Regions from separate parts of the Paenibacillus sp. FSL F4-0243 genome, predicted to be linked through region 3. Evidence: predicted binding sites of a transcription regulator. Region 3 holds the regulator's gene; each other region holds the start of a gene.
What was found. Region 3 encodes Rex, which represses fermentation and respiration genes when NADH is low (regulators of the CRP and FNR family bind a similar motif). Its sites were predicted from a motif close to TTGTGAAATATTTCACAA; they were not measured.
Positions count from the first base shown of each region.

Region 1: a site for Rex is predicted at 1,566-1,583, ahead of NSS87_RS15925 (cytochrome ubiquinol oxidase subunit I). Genes of this name have one in related genera too.
Region 2: a site for Rex is predicted at 2,238-2,255, ahead of NSS87_RS03415 (flavocytochrome c). Genes of this name have one in related genera too.

Region 1 is NZ_CP150151.1:3,609,256-3,616,061, reverse strand. Features, by position in the region: gene NSS87_RS15930 (cytochrome d ubiquinol oxidase subunit II) at 1-40, opposite strand, end outside; gene NSS87_RS15925 (cytochrome ubiquinol oxidase subunit I) at 37-1,401, opposite strand; gene NSS87_RS15920 (GNAT family N-acetyltransferase) at 1,942-2,844, opposite strand; gene NSS87_RS15915 (hypothetical protein) at 2,856-4,703, opposite strand; gene NSS87_RS15910 (TetR/AcrR family transcriptional regulator) at 4,900-5,418, shown strand; gene NSS87_RS15905 (DNRLRE domain-containing protein) at 5,584-6,806, opposite strand, start outside.
Region 2 is NZ_CP150151.1:767,641-774,446, forward strand. Features, by position in the region: gene rlmD (23S rRNA (uracil(1939)-C(5))-methyltransferase RlmD) at 1-115, shown strand, start outside; gene NSS87_RS03415 (flavocytochrome c) at 346-2,136, opposite strand; gene NSS87_RS03420 (sensor histidine kinase) at 2,409-3,998, shown strand; gene NSS87_RS03425 (response regulator) at 3,973-4,755, shown strand; gene NSS87_RS03430 (DUF4855 domain-containing protein) at 5,157-6,806, shown strand, end outside.
Region 3 is NZ_CP150151.1:4,802,001-4,808,806, forward strand. Features, by position in the region: gene NSS87_RS21390 (AAA family ATPase) at 1-925, opposite strand, end outside; gene NSS87_RS21395 (hypothetical protein) at 918-1,460, opposite strand; gene NSS87_RS21400 (DUF5590 domain-containing protein) at 1,869-2,387, opposite strand; gene NSS87_RS21405 (amidohydrolase) at 2,557-3,858, opposite strand; gene NSS87_RS21410 (redox-sensing transcriptional repressor Rex) at 3,845-4,498, opposite strand; gene dinG (ATP-dependent DNA helicase DinG) at 4,630-6,806, opposite strand, start outside.

The DNA of each region.
Region 1 (6,806 bases), 1.2 Mb from region 3:
GCCAGAGCACCGAGATGCCAATTATTTCGTAACTCATCATTCAGTGCCCCCCTTTTCCACAGATTGATTAGGATGTTCCTTCATCCATTTCTCCATCTCAACTTCTGCCGGATTATTGTTGAACAAACGTCTTAGCACGATTACACACATAGTGCCGAGTACGATGTACAAGAGTAATAAGGCGAAGAATATAATTCTTACATTCGGTGAAGTCGTGGCAGCCTCCTCTACACGCATATATCCGCGGATAATCCACGGCTGTCGCCCAACTTCTGCATAAAACCAGCCCAGCTCTACAGCTAGAAAAGCGAGCGGTGCGATCAGTGCGATGATGCCAAGCATCCACTTGTTAAGCACATTGCGTTTTTTCCAGAACACAAACAGGAAGTACAGGACCGAAATCGCGAGCAGAGCAAATCCGATTCCAGCCATTAAATCAAACAGATAGTGAACAAGAAGCGGTGGCCATTCTTCCTTGGGGAATTCCTCCAGCCCCGTTACCTCCGCATTAAAGTCTCCAAAGGCCAGGAAGCTGAGCACTTTCGGCAAATGAAGAGCCCCTATCACTTCATGCTCTGCATTCAGCCATCCCATTAGAACCAAGTCCACACCGCTACCCGTCTCAAAATGCCACTCTGCCGCTGCAAGCTTCTCTGGCTGATGCTCGGCCAAAAACTTGGCGGACACATCACCAGCTAATGTGTTCAGCAAGCTGAACAGCAAAACGACCGCCATCATGAGATTCAAGGATTTTTTGTGGTATGCGGACACTCCTTTTCTCAGCATCGCAAAGGCTGCAATCCCGGCTAACAAGGCAGCTCCTGTCAAATAGGCCGAGCTTAATACATGGAATACCTTGGAGAACGTCGCCGTATTCAGCATCGCTTGCACCGGGTCAATCGCTGTGAATTGGCCCGCTTCCATGACAAAGCCTCCAGGCTGGTTCATGAATCCGTTCACCGTCGTAATAAAAACGGCAGACATGCCTGCCCCGGCGACAATCGGAATCGTCAACAGCCAATGGATATACGGATTTTTAAACCGATCCCACGTATACAAATAAATGCCCAGGAAGATGGCCTCAAAAAAGAACGCGAACACTTCCATGAATAACGGAAGTGCAATAACATTCCCAGCCAGTTTCATAAAATTCGGCCATACCAGGGCTAATTGTAGTGATATGGCTGTACCGGTCACGACACCAACCGCTACAGAAATGACAAATCCCCGAGACCATCTCTTTGCCATAAGTGTATAATGGGGATCCTTTTTGCGGATCCCGATGAACTCTGCAATAGCGATCATTAGCGGTATACCGACGCCAATCGTCGCAAAAATAACGTGGAACCCGAGAGTCAAGCCTGTCACCAGCCTGCTCCATAGCACCGTATCAATTGCCATTCTTTACTGCTCCCTTCAAACGCTGTTCATTTTTCGTCATAACTTGATGCTTATGATTAGGCCGGCTAATTCTGGGGCTGCATTCAATATCAGGTTTAGCAGGGCTCAGCGACATCGTTGCCTGTTCGTTTTAGTATGACGTTCCTCGTTCTTTGCTATGTAAAAAGAGAAAAATTTCACAAAGCAAGAGTTGGCGAGCCTGATTTACCTGATACTGAGCAGTCAAATTAATAACGTGACCTAATGATTAAAATCATCTTATCTTAAATTGCAAGTAATTCAATCACAGATATCTCTTAATCCCTAAATGTTCAAGAAAGGGTCAAATCTTTCTGACAACTCAGTGAATAACATAAAAAGAACCCAAAAGAGCTATTGATTCAATAGCGTATATATGATTTCACAAGTCTCCTCCTACTTCGATGTTAGAAAAAAACAATATTTCCTCATTTTAACCTCTAATATATCCCCCCTTCTGCAACAAAAAAAACACTGACTCAAATCATCAGTGTTTTTGAATTAAAGCTAATGTCATCTTCGTCATGACAAATCTTTCTCCATTTCATATTGCTCGATGTATACGTCAAGACCAACGCTTTTAAGGAAGCGTATAGAATTTGTATCTCTTTTGTCTACATTATTGACGGTGATGATAGAATGTCTCTCTCCCATCCAATGAAATAAGGAACGTCCAAATCCCCGGTTTCTTTTTTCTCGCAAAATACCGAACTGTAGAACTGCTCCGTTGGCCGATTTTATTACCGCGTATCCACAAATCTTATTCTCTTCCCTTATCGTGACCACATCGTATAAATGCGGGTTTCGTAAAATTGCATGAACAGATTGTTCCCAAGAAGGTTCAAAATTCCAATAAGAATGTACCGATGTCCAATCGAATTCTTCCAGTCGAACCATAGTAATGAATGTATGTTTATGATCGTCCGGAAGGGTTACATCAATACGCCCCTTGAAACAAGCCAATTCTCTATGGATTTGAAATCCTATGGCGGTATACGCTTTTATAGCTTTATCATTCGTTTGAATCACTTCAAGCAAACACTTTTGAATATGAGCTTCTTTAAGGATGGGAAGAGCATGACGATATATTTGTTCGACTAGCCTTCTCCCTCTATAAATAGGAACGACTCCTGTACCAGTATTAAAAGCAGTACTTTCGCCATTACGATCCCCGATGCCATGCATAACAAATGCAATCAGTTTATCTTGATCAAAAGCACCAAATGAGATCTGATAATTAACTCCCGCGCCTGCAAATTTATCAGCTAAATACTCCGAAGAAACATGAAATGGAATTACATAATCGGAAAAGGCTTCGTTAAAGCAAGTTGTAAACTCTTGTAATTCAAGATCCTTAACACTTTTGATCAACATATAGTGTTTTTCTCCTTTTCTTTTGGTACTAAGTTCTTCATCATCAGCCAATCTCCAATTCATCATTTAGTACGGCCATAGAAAAAAGAATACCCATCTGACTTTCCAAGCTTATTCGTCTCCGTTGCGTCCACTAGCTTGACCGCTTTCAGCAACGATACAATTTGCGTATGCATAAGCTTTGCATCAAATTTGTCCATCTCTCTGTTTTCACTATCCACGAGCAGATAGTCGGGCATTGGAATGAAGCCAATCACCGGTATCCCTGCTTCAAATAAAGGCTGACTCTCTCCAAACTCAAACTTGTTATGACCACGTAATAATACAGTACGTGTGCCGTCGGTCTTTTCAATAGCCTTCAGCCAAATGGCCGCCATCATTTCATTGCCCGCATAGGTATATTCTGTACTTATTTTTCCAGTTGGTCTATAGTGACCCGTATTATCGTCCTTCCACTCCATACTGCCTAAATGCTCAACCGTAATTCCAGCTACAGCTTTTATATGGCCATTCTTGCCATCCCAGAGCTCTCGATGTCCCTCCATCCAAGTGGAAGTCGCCTGAGAGGATCCTTTGAAATCCGGTAATCTAAAATGGCCTGTCACAAAAGCGAAAATCATCGTACGTTCCGGCTGCTCCTGCTGTAAGTAACGAATCATGGACAGCATGCCCACAGCACCATTTTCCTCCACCACATTTATTCCATCCGTATGGGTATTTATGATAATCGCTTCATCTTTATTTTTCCCGTCAATTTTCACATAAAAGGATTCTGTTGGAGCATTTTTTTGTATTTCCGCTTCTAAAATAACCGTACCTTCTTTGTGCTTCTGGGCTGCATTGATCACCTTTTTCCCTTCCGTTTCATTGACCCAGATCGCAGGAATTCCAGCATAATCGGTAGTAAAAGGCACATACTGCTTTTCAACCTTATCGTCGGATACCCCTTTCCAGACAACAACAACAGCTTTCACACCCATTTCCTTCGCTTGCTCCAATTTAGCTTCTTTTAAAGCTGTAGTGAGGACTAGATCGCCTTCATTTGGGGCAATTTGGCTTTCCATTGGAGAGGAATCCCGCATGTTCATAACGATCCCACTTGGGAAATTTCTGAAATTCTCAATTTCAATGACAGCAATTTTTCCGCTGGCCTGGTCATACTCACCACGCTTCGTATATACCAGCTCCCCTGTTACCCCATTTTCGTCAGTTTCACCGGAATAAGGAAAAGCTGAAGAGACATGAATTGACTGCTGATCAATCATTAAAGAGCTGCTCTTTTCTTCCCATCGGTCAAAAGTATAGTGATCACGATAAACTTTCAGCCCCATATCTGTTACCTGTTGCTCCAGCCATGAAATAAATTGATTATGACCCTCAGAGCCGGTTGTACGGCTTCCAAAAGAATTCATTACTTCAATATCCTTCAGCATCACTGCTGCAGAATCCAATTTACGTTCATCGATCGTCACAGCCGCATCAGCTGCTAATGCCACAGGTGTTGTAATAGGTTTTGAATAGATTCCAATACCCCAAAGTGCAGTAACGATAAGAGCAGCAATGCTGAATAACACTTTACGAACCACTATCAATGGAGTGACTCTTCTGCGCACCTTTTGTCCAAAGAGTCCTCTCCATATGCCCGCTACGATCAGCAGCAAGATAGAAAGCGCAAGCAGCCAAAATTCTCTTGTCAGTAAGTACAACCCTTCTGCCACCATCGCACTAATTAACACCACATGTAACTTTTCACGCTTCTTTAAAAGTAAAAAAGAGATGCCTAATTCCGCTAACAAAAGGGTAATGGTCACTATCGAGATTACCGTTTCTTTGCCAATGAATACCGTAGCACAAAGTGCTAGGATCAAAAGCAGCCCCGCTGACAATCGTCTATATAAGTTTTCTAACATGACGCCCTCCCATTTTATCTACTACTATTTTGACATTACATTTGTAATGCCTTATGGTTTTAGCATATTGAAAAGACTCATGTAAAACAATAAAACGAACACCAGAATGTACAAACGGAGGGGATATGTCATCTCAAATCATGAATTATACAGTCCGAATACCTCTCAGCATCGTTCCAATAAAGAAACCAACCGTTTGACAAGAGAAGCCATCTGCACGGCATTAGTATACTTGATCCAGGAACAGCCTTTTAACAAAATCACCATCACCGATATTGTGAAGCGTGCAGGGGTCTCTCGAACGGCCTATTACAACAACTATTCCTCCAAGCAAGAGATCCTGGTGGATTTGGTCGATTCGCTTATTTTCGAAATTAATCAAAAACTCTTACCTTACACCAATGAATTAACAGGCAAAGCTAAAGAACCTCAAAAATTTATCAGAGTGCTTTTTGAAGTTGTTTTTCAGCAGCGGAACATCTACAAAGCACTTCAAAGCGCAAAATTTGATGATGTGATTCTGCATTGCTTGAATGAAATGATGCTCTCTACTGCTCACGACAAAAGCGATGAAAATGTGTACCGAATATACTTTAAAGCGGGGGCCCTCTATAATGTTCTCCTCAAATGGATACAATCCGACTTTGCAAAATCCATTGATGAGATGACCAAGATTTGTCTCGATGTATACCAAACACCAATGTCCCAGGAATAAGGGGTATTATCAGCAAAAAAACGTTCACTCATCAATCGATGGGTGAACGTTTCAAGCCTAATCATCTAGCAATATGCAGCTGCGGCAGAAGCCCGAATGCTCAACATGTTGAAGACGCCAATACCACGTGATGTATTGGCGTCTTTGTGATTTAACGGCTAAGGATTATTGCACGTACACGGTGATCGTATTACTCGATGTCACTCCAGCTTCGTTCACAAGCTCGCATCGATATTCATACGTGCCCGCCGGTAGATCACGGATCTCCGTTACTGCCGATTGCGCTTGAGGTGTCTTATTGGTGAGCGTCTGGGTATCGATGAGCACGCCGTTCTCATAAAGCCGGTACGACGACCCATTTGTTCCCCACCACATGTTCATGCTCACTTTGAAGGTTCCATCCCCATTCCAGTTATCATGTGAGAGAACTGGTTGGCCTGGATCAGCATCGGTCACGCGCACAGTTAGTATGTTGCTTCGCGTGGTACCGAATGCATTTGTCAGTTCAGCGATATAGCGGTACGTACCGTTTGCCTTGTACGTCACGGAGGTGACTGTGGATTGGGCTTGAGGTGATGCGTCTTTGAGTGTTTGTGTATCGATGAGTGCATCATTCTCATATAATTTGTAAGTTGTACCGTTGTTTCCCCACCACATGTTCATCTTTACGTCATAAGTTCCGTCCATTAAGCCTGTATTATGGCCGTTATTGCTTGATAGTTCGGGTTTACCGGGACCCCCAGAAGCATTCGCCACGATGTTGCTTACCTCCGCTTTCGCCGTACCCGTGTTCCCTGCTGCATCAACGAATTCGAATGTGAAGATGCCATTCTCCTTAAACGTATAGCTATCTGCTCCCTCATTGTTCGTTATCGTAACCGGCTCACTTGCCGTCATTGTAGCGATGACCTCTTGTTTGGTCGGTTCCGTAGTGCTGTATACAATTGATGCCGTTGGTGTAGTCTTGTCTATGCGGAAGGTGATTTTCTGGTTTGCCTCCACATTTCCTGCTCGATCCATCGATCGATACAGTAGGGTATACATACCGTCTTGTTCAAAAGTCAGAGGAATCGTGTACGGCAGCCATATTTTCCCGCCATCTAAACTGTATACCACGGATGCTACACCGGACTTGTCATCGGTTGCGCTCAGTGTCGCTTGTACGCTGCTCATATACCAACCGTTACGTTCCGTCCCTTCGAGTGAAGCGATCGTCGTCGGAGGGGTCATGTCAGTAACAATCCACTGCATGGAACGAAACTTGGAAGATAACTTCCCGTCGCCGATTCCTCCTCCCCATTCAATGAACCCTTTTCTGCCGGATCCGTCATTGTCATTAACAAGCAACGAGAAGCTGATGTTCCCGTTCTTCTCCGGCTTAATCGGTG
Region 2 (6,806 bases), 2.9 Mb from region 3:
AGATGGCGGGTATAAGACAGTGGAGGTAACTCCGGTGGACATGTTCCCGCATACGGTGCATGTGGAGTCGGTAGCTTTGTTGGTGAGGAACCCTTGTCAAGTAGACACTAAATAATTGGACAATATTAATTCCACTAACGGAGAACGATAAAATAGCAGAGAGTTAGACGAGCGTAGCCCCTAGGCTCCACCATAAAAAACCGCCCTGTTCGCAATGTTGCTTACAGGGCGGTTTGCTATGTCATAGAGGGCAGCTTGAAAGTTAGCAGTCAACCTGCACTCAACAAACTATCTTGCATTTTTTTAAGGCTAACTTATTAATAGAGCAGTTACACAAACATAAGATTACTCTGCTACAACTTGTTTACCTGCAATCCGGCCGAATGTGAAGATATCAGCGATGGCATTACCGCCAAGACGGTTTGCACCATGAATGACCCCTGTTACTTCACCTGCAGCGAACAGCCCAGGGATGACTTCGCCTTTTTCATTCAATACGCGAGTCTTCTCGTCGATCACCAATCCGCCCATTGTATGGTGAACGGATGGTACAGCTTTTTCAATGTAGTAAGGGCCTTTTTCAAGAGATTTCAATCCACCGCGATGTTTGAAATCAAGGTCTTTACCTGTTTTCGCATAATCATTTACTTTATTAATCGTTTCTTTCAAAGTGTTCACGTCAATTTTAAAGAAATCAGCCGCCTCTTCAATCGTATCGGCTTTAAAGAGCAAGCCTTGTTTAACGAGTTGATCGTATTCGTCTTTATGAACTTCGATCGTTTTACCAATATCCTCAATGCCTTGATTCCATAATTGATACGTATATCCGCCCGTTTGGGCAAGAATTGCTTTAGAAATAACGTCACGACGTTCTAATTCCTCAACGAAGCGCTTGCCTTCTTGGTTAATCAGGATCGCACCATCGAAGCGGGAGTCTGCAACCAGGGAAATAACACCTGTCTCAGGATTACAGATTGGATACGTTTGAATACTCTCCATGTTTGTCAGTTTGGCGCCAATCGTTTCTGCCATAACGATACCATCACCTGTAGATCCTGGTGTATCGGTAGACATATATTTTTCATCCATTTTAGGATTATATTTTTTACGCATCTCTACATTGGATCCAAAACCACCGGTAGCGATGATGACGCCTTTGTTCGCATGGAATGTGATCTTGTCGCCAGTACCTGAAGTCGCAGTTACACCTGTTATTTTGCCGCTTTCGTCCTTCAGCAAGGTTTCGGCTTTCATATTCGTTTTGATCGTGATTTGATCAGCGTCTGTTTTGGCTTTTAACTTAGTAATCAATTCAACACCTGTATGACCTACAGGAATCAACGCACGTTTTCTGGAATGGCCTCCAAATTGGAACAGATGATCAGGTAAGAACTCTACCTTGATCTCATCGCGCAGCCATTCGGCAGATGTTAGAGCATTGTCGGCAAGAATACGAACCATCTTTGGATCCCCGAGGTTGTCTCCTCCTTTCATCGTATCATTATAGAACAATTCAGCCGTGTCATCTGTGATGCCTAGAGCACGTTCAACCCAGTTGTCCGGCGCATTCATCTCACCACCGGAGATCAATGTGTTGCCGCCAACAGCTGGCATTTTCTCGAGCAGAACTACATTAGCTCCAGCGCTGTTCGCTTCGATAGCCGCACTAAAGCCAGCACCCCCGGCACCGATGACGACAACATCATAGGTTTGCTCGGCTTCTTCTTTGTCTTTGTTTCCACTGACTGCAGCGCCAGCGACAAGGGTAAGTCCAGACTTCGTAATTGCATCTTGAATGGCTTCGAGATATCCTTTGCTTGTAACCGTAGATCCGCTAATGGCATCAACTTTTGCGCTGTTAGTTGCCATGACATCTTGCTTGAGCTGCGTATAAACAGGTTCTGCAAGTACTTCATTTTCCTTATGCTCTGTTACTTTAATGTCAGTGATCTTGTTATCTAATAAGGAAACTTGTACTTTAATATCGCCATGTTTACCTTGCCCAACTCCTTCAAAGACTTGAACTCCGTTTGCATCTGCAGCGGGTGCTGCATCTTTACCGCCGCAGGCAGCAAGCGTGAACATAAGACTGAGGACTAGTAGAATAGATAACAGCTTTTTCGTGTGAGTTCGCATAATATCTCCTTCATTCTGTTGTGAATTGGTTACATACACTAGGGAGAGGAAGATTTGCTAGGCAAATCCCTTATCTCTAGCCTAGACATGAATGTTATTTCATGTGAAAATATGCACAATACCTATTATAGATTTAGTACAGCATTATGTATTTGCACAGATTAGCGTTTTTTTGTCTTTTTCGGGCATGTAAGAAACGGATATTGTGAAGGGCTATGATTACAATGAAATCAATTCACTTAAAAATTACGTTAATCGCAGGAGGCTGCTTCTTGCTGCTGTTCGTTGCATTGCTTGTAACAATATATTTGGAGATGAACCATACGGTTGTCCCTTTGAATAAGAACTTAACGCAGCAAGTGGTTAATGCACGCAGCGACCAGATTGATTATTGGTTTAATCAGCGCATTGGAGAGATAGACATGCTTGCTTCTCTAGCTTCGGACCATCAGTGGACACGAGATGAATTGCTGCAAGAGATCGATAAGTTCGAGGTGAAGAAGCAAGTAGAGTACGAATCCATACGCGTGGTGGATATTCACGGAAATTCCTGGTCAGCAAGGGACAAGCCTTTTTCGATACTAAACCGACCCTACTATCGAAAACAACTGCTAAATTCAGATTCCAATTATGTGGTGAGTAATCCGATCGTATCCAAAGCGAATGCAGTTGAAATCGTCGTCATTCTCTATCGCGTGAATCCATCGGTGAATGATGAAGTAGCTTATATTGCCGCAGCCGTCTCCGTCAAGAAGATGAAGGAGATTGCTCAAGATGTAATGCTATATGACCAGTCAGGCCAGCTTATCATCGATTGCAGAGAGCTGGGTGAAGGAGATGGAGCGGAGGATGCAGCAGATAAGAAGAACATGAGTGTATTTGAGGCTCCAATTCAAAATGTGGAAGGCTGGAAGCTAGTACTCGAAGTACCGAATTCAAGTCTATCGCTAGCGGTGATCAAAACCCAGCGGACTGCATTGCTGGTAGGCGTTCTTATCGGTAGTGCGTTTATCGTCTTTCTGATGCTGCTTGCTTCTTCCATTATTCGTCCAATTCAGTCGCTTCGCCAGGTAATGGAAAATGTGCAGAACGGCAACCAAACCATACGAGCAGATGTTACGCGCTCGGATGAGATCGGCGATCTTGGGCGAAGCTTCAATGACATGCTTGTTCAATTATACGCTGTGGAGCAGGACCGAAAGGAGATGGAACTCAGACTGATTCATGAGCAGATCAAGCCGCATTTTTTATACAACACATTGGATACGATCCAGTGGATGGCAACGGAACATGGAGCAGACAATGTGGTGGAGATGGTGGAAGCGCTTAGCGCGTATTTTCGATTAGGGCTTGGCACAGGCAGTCCCTACATTCTGCTTGATCAGGAGTTGTACCATGTCGAGAGTTATCTTCATATTCAAGGCGTACGATATGAGGAGATTCTGGACTACGAGCTTCGATATGATGAAAAGCTTGCTCAGTGCCAAGTCGTTCGCTTCATGCTGCAGCCGTTGGTAGAAAATGCGATTTATCACGGGATTAAGCCACTTGGGGATCAAAAGTGCAAAATTTCGATCACAGCATATAAACAGGTCGATTATTTGGTCATTAAGGTTGAAAATAATGGGGTTATGATTCCTGAAGAGAAGCTTGAACAGATGAATCAAGCCCTTCTTGATGATAAATATGATCGTTCTGCCACAGGCTTTGGGCTATACAGTGTAAACCATCGCATTCGACTAGCTTACGGGGTGCCATATGGCCTTGCAGTGAAGAGCGAAGATGGCATTACCGTTATGGTCATTCGAATACCTTTGGACGGGGAGTGGAATGAAGATGTGGAAGATTGTCATCGTCGATGATGAAACGATCATTCGCAAAGGCTTGCGACAATACATTGAGGAGAGTCCGTATCTTTTTGAGGTTGCAGGAGAAGCGAAAAGTGCAAACGAAGCATTGAATATGGTGGAGGAAGCCCCACCACATGTATGTCTTGTGGACATCAACATGCCGAATATGAATGGGCTCGATCTGATGAATATATTGCGCGAACGCTGTCCGTCGGTTCTGGTTGTCATCATCAGCGGCTACGATAACTTTGAATATGCGCGTCAAGCCGTGCAACTGCAAGCATTCGATTATGTATTGAAACCTGTGCCGAAGAGTGATCTGAACAAGCTGCTTCATCGGATCGATGAGCATCTTCAGGCAAAATATCCTTTGCATTCACATGAAAGCAGGGTGGATAAGGAGCTGGGGCTTCCCGGGTATACAGGGGATGGAACAGTGCTTATCCAAAAAGTGATCGAGTATATTGACAGTCATTATCAGGATCCGGAGCTGTCTATTACTAGAGTAGCAGCGCTATTTCATATCAACCAAACCTATCTTAGCAAGCGTATGAAGCAAGAAATCGGTGCTTCATTCCTTGACTATGTCACCGAGCTCCGGATATCGAAGGCGAAGGAGATTCTGGATGACGTAATGCCGAATATCAAAATCGGGGATCTGGCCGTGAAGGTAGGGTATAAGAGCCAGTACTATTTTAGTCGTGTGTTCAAAAATAGAGTCGGCTCAAGCCCCTTAGAGTACAAAAAGCATCCGTTCGGTTATGGATAGGGCATCAATTTAGTAGAACGCCGCAGTAATTAGGCGCCACCATATATAAACACGACGCAGCCTCGAGGGGTTGCGTTTTTTATGTGGCGGATTGTTTAGAGGACATTGATAGAAAATAGGTAGGACCTTAGGAGGTAAGCGCTATCTTTATACCTATAAAAACGCGACGTGAAGGCCTTCATGTCAACAAGTGTATACCCAATGTCATTAATTATCTATTTGAAAGAAAGGCCACTTTTCATAATGTTACTATAAGGACATTGACATATGTTATAAGCTTCTATGACGTGTCGGAATCTCGGAAGGGAGGAAAGAGCATCGAGGTAAGCTGAAATGGAAGCGCATACCATTTAGGAGATTGATGTTTCTTGACTCAAGAATCAGAAGGGAGTTCGTACGATATGAAGAGGAGTAGAAAATGGGTAGCTCTCATCATGGTTGCGATCATGATCGTAACCATGATGCCGATCGCGCAAGCGGAAGAGGCGCTGCCGCCTACACAGACAGAGGAACAGACACCAGCGAACCCGCCGGGCGAAGCCGATCCGGTCGAGGTGACGAATCCATCACACCTACCGGGAGCGGGTACGGAGGGTGTTATTGCGTCAGTGTATGGGGCGGTATATCACAATCTTGCAGCGGGCTTATCTTATGAGTGGTCGCAAGAGCCGGAAGCTTCCTATCCGGATGAAGGCAACACACTTACGGATGGTATATATGGGGCAAGCAATAGATCCGACGTAGCATGGGTTGGACATCATTTGGGTAAGACACGCGAAGTTGTGTTTGATTTGGGGGCGAAGAAATCACTCACGGGTATTAAAGCCAATTTCCTCGAAGATTGGCCAACGAACAATGTACTCGTGCCACTCACGGTATCGATGTACGTCTCTGATGACAAGGTGAACTGGGGACTGCTCAAAGACAATGCCACGCAGAAGCTGTGGAATGATGGTAAATACACGGAGACCTATGTGTGGGATGGCAGCAAGGACGGTATTAAAGCGATCGGCCCAGATGCGAAAATCGCGTATGCTCGGTACGTGAAAGTAACATTCACAATGCATACGCGTGCAATGACCTTCGTGGATGAGATTGAAATCCTCGGTGAAGAGGGCAAAGTTGCCGGAGCCGTAACTGTTCCAACGCATACGCCGAAATTCTTGGCGGCAGGCGAAGCGACAGCGGGTATCGAGCATCTTGGACTTTTGTATAACGGGCAATATGCGAATGACTTAGGCATCTGGACGAAAGAACGGATCATTCCGAACATTAGTTATGTCGACAAGGACGGCAAGATTAAGGATCGACTCTTCGACGGCGTCCTGTATCTTGGCATTAACTCTCCAAATCCAGGTCGTGATTTCGGCGGGCGGGCTTATCTGGAAGATTGGAAATGGTATCTGGATAAAACCTTTGCGGTAGGCGGCGATATGGATGCGTTAAACGCAGCGGCTAAGGAAGTATCCGATGCGCTGAACGAGTCTGGCGTGAAGGAAAAGGTTGTCCTCATGATTCCGGATCCAGGTGAATCGATCACTAATTTCGGAGCTATTGAACAAGGTGGAGAATCGCTGAACTTTAATGATTCCGTTGGCAAAGAGAAAGCCCTTGCGAACCGTGAAAAAGCAGTTCAATGGTGGCTGCAGCAAGTCAAATCGAGATGGGAAGCAAAAGGTTATGCTAACCTCGAGCTTGTAGGTATGTACTGGTTCGAAGAGCAAATCAGCACAAGCCAATCCGGACCGGATCTGATCCGTTCGGTGAGCAGCACCCTGCATGACATGCAAATTAGCGGCAAGGACCTGAAGTTCTTCTGGATTCCGCACTTCTTCGCTTATAAAGCGTTCATGTGGAAGGATGTCGGCTTCGATGCGGTGACGATCCAACCGAACTACTTCTTCGAGCCGACGGATATCGAGCGCTTGGAGGATTCTGCGAATCTGGCGAAGCAGTATGGCATGTCCAATGAACTCGAGTTCGATGATCGGATGCTGACGGACGGCGTGTTCCGCGAGCGGTATATCGATTACTTGAACAGCGGTGCGAAG
Region 3 (6,806 bases):
GATGCCGCTGCTCAACTTTCGTCAAGTCCTCACGCATCATATAAATCGCAGCCTCATTCATGACACTTTCAAGCTGAGCACCGGAAAAGCCATAGGCTTCTTCAGCAATTTTGTCGAGACTCACATCTGGATGAAGAGGTTTATTCTTCGCATGCAATTCCAGAATCGATTTGCGGCCCTTTTTGTCAGGCATGTCCACTTGAATATGACGGTCGAAGCGTCCAGGACGTAGCAATGCCGAATCAAGCATTTCTTTCCGGTTTGTTGCAGCTACCAGTAGAATACGCGGTGTTTCGTTATTATAAATACCATCCATCTCAGTCAACAGCTGATTTAAGGTCTGATCATATTCACGCTGCTGTCCGCCTTCACGTTTACCGCCAATTACGTCAATTTCATCAATAAAAATAATGGCACTCTGTTTATTTTCCTTAACAGCACGGTTACGAGCATCCTTGAACAAATCGCGGATCCGGCCGGCCCCGACACCTACATACATTTCTACAAATTCACTGCCTGATGCAGCCACGAATACAGAGTTTGTATAATGCGCAGCTGCTCTGGCCATAAGGGTCTTACCTGTTCCTGGAGGGCCAGTGAGTAGAATCCCTTTCAAAGGGCGAATCCCAAATTTACTGATCTCCTCATGCCGGATCAAAAAATCAAGTGCCTCACGAAGCTCTTGCTTCGCATTATCTTGCCCACCTATTTCTTCAAAAGTGAGCTTTGAAGGTCCTTCCTTCTTGCGTTTCTTTCCAGCACCAGCGTTCACTGTAAGCCCACCACGCAAATGAGCAATTATAAGTAGTGCAGTGAGCATCCCAGCTGCTATAACAATCGGGAATATATTAATACCTAAAAAAGCCATGAAAATAAACAGTACAGGAATAAATCCGAGTAAAATTTCTTTAAGGTACTTAGGCATTATTCCATACCCCCAAGGTCGCAGGTTTTCGCGGCAAAATAATAAATTTGCTTTCTTTTCCATTACTCAAGCTTACGTACACATTGTTGTCGTCGATATCAGTAGATGCTATCACATCTTTAAATTCCGTATTTTGCTGTTTCAATCTATCAAGTTCTGTAGGTATAATCGTATATTTACGGCTCTCCATGGCTTCAGCTACAGAGAACATCGCTTTATCCCAGTAATCATCCAATAGTTCACTTGAATTTTGCTCCACATCGAGTTTAAGTTTACGTCCTTCAATCACTGATTTTCCTTCTTTGGATACATACGATACTAGATCACGTAAATTCGTGCCCGGCTGCAAATCAAGTTTCAAAGTGACCTCATCGCGGTTAATACTAATATGTGAAGTATTTACTCCCTCAAATCCGGTTACAATCTTTTGGAGCGGTTCCTGTAAAGCAAACTGACGATATAAAAAGAATCCTCCGAATAATAGCATAGCCGACAGTAGAGACGTTATCAGTACAGGTACAAGACGTAATTTCAAGAAACGTCCTCCTCTCAAAGATGAAAAAATGTAAACAGAATGATCCAAAGTCATAGCTGCTAAGAGCTCACCAGAGCCTGACGTTCTACTAACACTGTTCTAATTACAAACAGTAGTATATCACAGGTGTATATACTATATTGAAAAAAAGTGTGAAGATATTTAAAATTTTATTTTTTAATTCTTTCCATTTTATTTAATTTATTGATTTAATTCGACAAAAAAAGGGCTGTTACTCTTAAAATAACAGACCTTTTTTCGTATGAATCTTTAAATCCCAATATATAAATCCACTCTTATAGTATATCACAGTTCGTGTACTAATAGTATATCAAATAATATGTCATTTTAAAAAACAAGCGAACCATAAATGGTCCGCTTGTTTCTCTTATAATGCCTTTGTTTAATTTAGCGGCTAGGTAAACTGTAACCTTCACCCATTTGAGCCCCATCCGAGAACCGATAAAATTGATAATAATATCGACCGCTTTGTTTATAAAAAAGCTGCCAAGCATACTCCCCGTTATATACTCCTGGCAACAACCGCTCAATGCTGATGTCCGGAAGATCGGCTTTTATAAGGCTACGCATTTTCGCTTCAGAGGTCCCTTTACTTAGTTCTTCAGCATATACTGCGTCGGTTCCTTCAGCAAACTTCCCGTCTACAGTAAAACGTACCCAAACCATCAACTCGGTCCCGGCTTCATTCTTCCCTGTTAAGACCCAGTACACCGCATTTTCATCCCACACGGATTTCTGCGCTTTGGTTACCTCTGTCAGACCAGCACTGGTTTTAGCGACATCCTTAGCGATATCTCGCTCGTTCCATTGATCTTTCATAATATAAGCATAGAACTGGATAAGTCCAAACAGAAGGAGCAGAATCAGAACTGACCCCAGGAGGATCCATTTTTTCCTTTTCTTCAAGGTACAGCTCCCTTTCTAGTAATATATCTTTTTTGATTATATAACACACCTGTGTGTTTATCCAAAGTTTCATATCCAATTCAATGATCTAATTATCAGAAACACAAAAGGCTGTAACTTTGCAATCGCAGAAAGTCACAGCCTTTCAGTTATTCGTTATGATCTTAGACTACCGTTTAAGCAGTCCATCAAATGATTCTTGCGCCTTACGACGGATTGCTTCCTCATCTAGCGTTACACATTCTCCATGTTTTACAACCTGTTTACCATTCACCCATACATGCTCAACATCCTTGGCACTGGCAGAGTATACAGCATGAGACAACAGATCTGTGTGTGGTAGCAAATGCGGCTGGTCTATATCAATCGCGATAAAGTCCGCTTTCATGCCAACAGCGAGTCTACCCACATCATTTAAAAAGATAGACTTTGCGCCATACTCTGTAGCTATACGCAGCGCTTCCGGAGCTGGAACAGCCGTCGGATCACCACTTACACCTTTATGGATGAGGGCTGCAAGACGCATCTCTTCAAACATATCCAGGTTATTATTGCTTGCCGCACCATCTGTACCCAGTGATACCTTCACACCAGCCTTTAGAAGATCCGTAACCCGAGCCACTCCACTAGCCAGTTTCAGATTACTTCCTGGGTTATGAGACACGCCTACATCATGACGAGCCAGTATCTCGATCTCTTCATCATTCAAATGAACGCCATGTGCAACAATAGACGGACGTGTGAACATTCCAAGCTTCTCTAAATGCGCTACAGGCCGAAGTCCGTAATCCACCACATTCTGCTCCACTTCGCGTTTGGTCTCGGACATATGGGTATGCATCGGTAAATCCAAATCATGTGCCGCTTGAACAAACTTAACAAAGAAGTCCGGTGGGCAAGTATATGGGGCGTGTGGCGAGATCATCGTCGTAATTCTACCATCAGCCTTACCATGCCAATTTCGTGCAAAAGAAATCGCTTCCGCAAGCTTGTGATTTTGTACTTCCTCTGGGCATAATCCGATTACGCCTCTCATCAGTACAGAACGAATGCCTGATAATTCGACTACCTCTGCTACTCGATCCATATGATCATACATATCCAAGAAGGTTGTAGTACCACCTTTTAGCATTTCCAGTACCGACAAGGAGGTTCCCCAGTATACATCTTCTCCAGTGAATTTCGCTTCCATCGGCCACATCTTCTCTTGAAGCCACACCTGAAGTGCTAAATCATCTCCATAACCACGAAGCAATGACATTGCCGCATGGCCATGTGTGTTTACCAGACCTGGCATAAACAGCAGACGACTGCCATCAACAACTTGTACATCATCTTCCATTAAAGGCTCTTCTTTTCCTATGTAAGTGATCAAATCATCTTCAATAGTCATATATCCATTCAGAACCGGCTCATCCGTTCCCGGAATAAGAAAACGCCCGCCCTTAATAATCGTTTTACTGCTCTTCATTTCCGGTTTCTTCCTTTCCGTCTTTCAAATAATAAGCAAGGCTTTGCAAATCCGTTGTAAAATCGGCAGCATGAACCCGGATATTCGATGGTGTTTTTAGAATCACTGGTGCAAAATTCAAAATCGCCTCAATGCCAGACTCAATGAGAATATCTGCTACATTCTGCGCTTCTGAATCAGGCACAGTAATGATCCCAATTCGAATACCTTGCTCACGAACCGTCTGACCAAGCTCCTCCATCGGTTGAACGGTAAGAGAGTTAATTTTCCGCCCTACCTTAGGTGCATAGGAGTCAAATATAGCGGTAATCTTCATAGTATCTTTCAGATAAGCATTGTAATTAGATAATGCATGTCCAAGGTTACCGGCACCTACTAAAGCCACATTCAATTGTTGATCCAGCTTCAGAATATGACGGATTTTTTCAATAAGATAAGTTACGTCATACCCGATACCTTTTCTACCAAAGTCTCCAAAATAAGCTAAATCTTTACGAATTTGAGCAGGATTCAAATCAAGTTTTTGTCCTAGTTCTTGTGAGGAAACGGTTAATATTTCACGTTTCTGGAGATCATTCAGGAAACGCAAGTACACAGGAAGTCTGCGAACAACGGCTTCTGATATTTTATCCGATTTCATAATTTACCTCCTAATTTAAGTGATATTCTGTTCAAATCCTATCGAAATTTCTGCACCTCGTCTCAATGAAGAGCGGTATTCTTATACCGCCCTTCATTGTAGAGTGATTAATTAGAGGGAAGACGCCCTTTTCAAGAAACGCCTCCGTCCTCCAACCACTCCGCTATTCGAGGAACCATTTGATCCGTAAGCATATGCTCCATTTTCGGGCCAGGCAACGAATACAGGAAATACTTCCCATAGTGAGATTCGATCACCCTTGTGTCATACACAATAACAATACCCCGATCTTGCGCTGTCCGCACCAGTCTTCCAAATCCTTGCTTAAAGCGGATAACTGCCTGAGGAACAGACAACTTCATGAACGGATTCTTCTTCTGGGCTTGTAATAACTCAGACTTCGCTTCCGCTAGGGGGTGATTCGGCGGTTGAAATGGAAGCCTCACGATAGCCAAGCATGTTAATGCTTCACCCGGAATATCTACACCCTCCCAAAAGCTGCTTGTTCCTAACAGCACAGAGGCTGCACTGTCCTGAAAACGGCGGATCAGCTTACTACGGCTGCCCCCCTCCACGCCTTGACCTAGCACCGTGATCTCTTGTGAGGCTAGAGCCTCTTTCAGAGGATCATAAACCTGGCGTAGCATCTTGTAAGAAGTAAACAGGACAAGCATCCGCCCACGTGTTGTAATAGCTGCTTCTGCTAGTGACTGTACGAGTGTATCGACAAATCGGGCATCGCCTACACTCCCCTTCACACTTGGGAAATCCCGCGGAATAACTAACAGCGCCTGCTCCCGATACTTAAAGGGAGAAGGCAGGAGTGATGTCATCAGACGCCCCTCTTCCGCAGCTTCATTAAGTCCGAGATTATCAATCATAAACTGGAAAGATTTATCCACAGAGAGTGTCGCCGAAGTTAGTACGATACTTTTCTTCTTGTCGAAAAACAGCTCCTTAAGCTGATTACTAACATCAACAGGAACGGCATACAGCTGTAGCGATTTACTGCGATAATTTCCATTCGCCTCCAGCCAATATACTACATTCTCATCATTTAATCCCATAAAAAACCGTACTTGCTCACGTATAGAAGCTAAATCCTTAAATAAGCCGCTAATATCGGTAACTAGGCTATCTGAGGAAGATTGACCTTCTTGATCTCGCATCTCATTAAGCATTTTATCACCTTTACGGATAATTTCGCTTAATGTCAGATTCATAGTATTCTCTAAAGCAACCAATTCATCCCAATCTTTCGGTTTACGGGTAGGAAGTAGCCGCATGACTAACTGGCCGGCTTCTCCCGCCGCTGCATCGCTGCGTTCCGGCAAGAGGCTGAATAGTTTATCACTAAGCAGATCCCAGGTTTCTTTTACGGTAAGAAGGTCCGGATAGATTCTATCGATCACTCCGCTCCATTCAGAAGCTTCCTCACTGCCTGATGACTGAAGCATTTGGCGAAGTGTAGGAAGTTGGCCATTTCGACTATCCTTATAAAGACGCGATAGTGTATGTGCCACCGTGAAATGCTTCATATGCATGCCTAAATGCTTGCCAGCCACGTCCTCCAGATGATGGGCCTCATCTATTACAAGATGTTCATAAGCCGGAAGTAGTTGATGCCCAGCCTTAACATCTGCGAAAAGCTTAGAGTGGTTCGTAATGACCACGTCTGCAATACCAGCTTCATGCTTAGCCCGATGATAATAACACTTACGGAACCAAGGACACGAGCGACCCAGACAAGAATCGGTATCGCTTGCCACCGTCTCCCAAAAATCTCCGCCACGTCCACTTAGATTGAGCTCTTCGTCATCTCCTGATTCACTTTGTGTCAGCCAAACGATCATCTGAGCCGCAGTAAGCGCATCTTCCCTCGGACTTATAAAGTCTTTTTTATTAATTTTATGTTCGAACTTACGAAGACACAAATAATGCCCTCTGCCCTTAAAAATTGCAGCTTTAAATGGAAAAGGAACTACCTGCGTTAACAAAGGAATATCACGCTCACGCAATTGATCCTGCAGATTAATAGTATGAGTGCTGACCATGACTTTTTCATTAGTGCGTACGCTTTGGTATATGGCAGGCAATAAATAACCAAGGGATTTACCGGTTCCTGTCCCTGCTTCGATCAATAGATGCTTATCTTCGGCAAGTGCCGTCATCACCTCATTGATCATAATATCCTGAGCTTCTCGGCTTTCATACTGTGGCAAAGTTTCCTTAAGTCGTTTCGTTACTTCATCCATATAATCTGTAAAAGATAAATTGTGTAGTGGATTCTCAGCATGCTCGTCTCGAG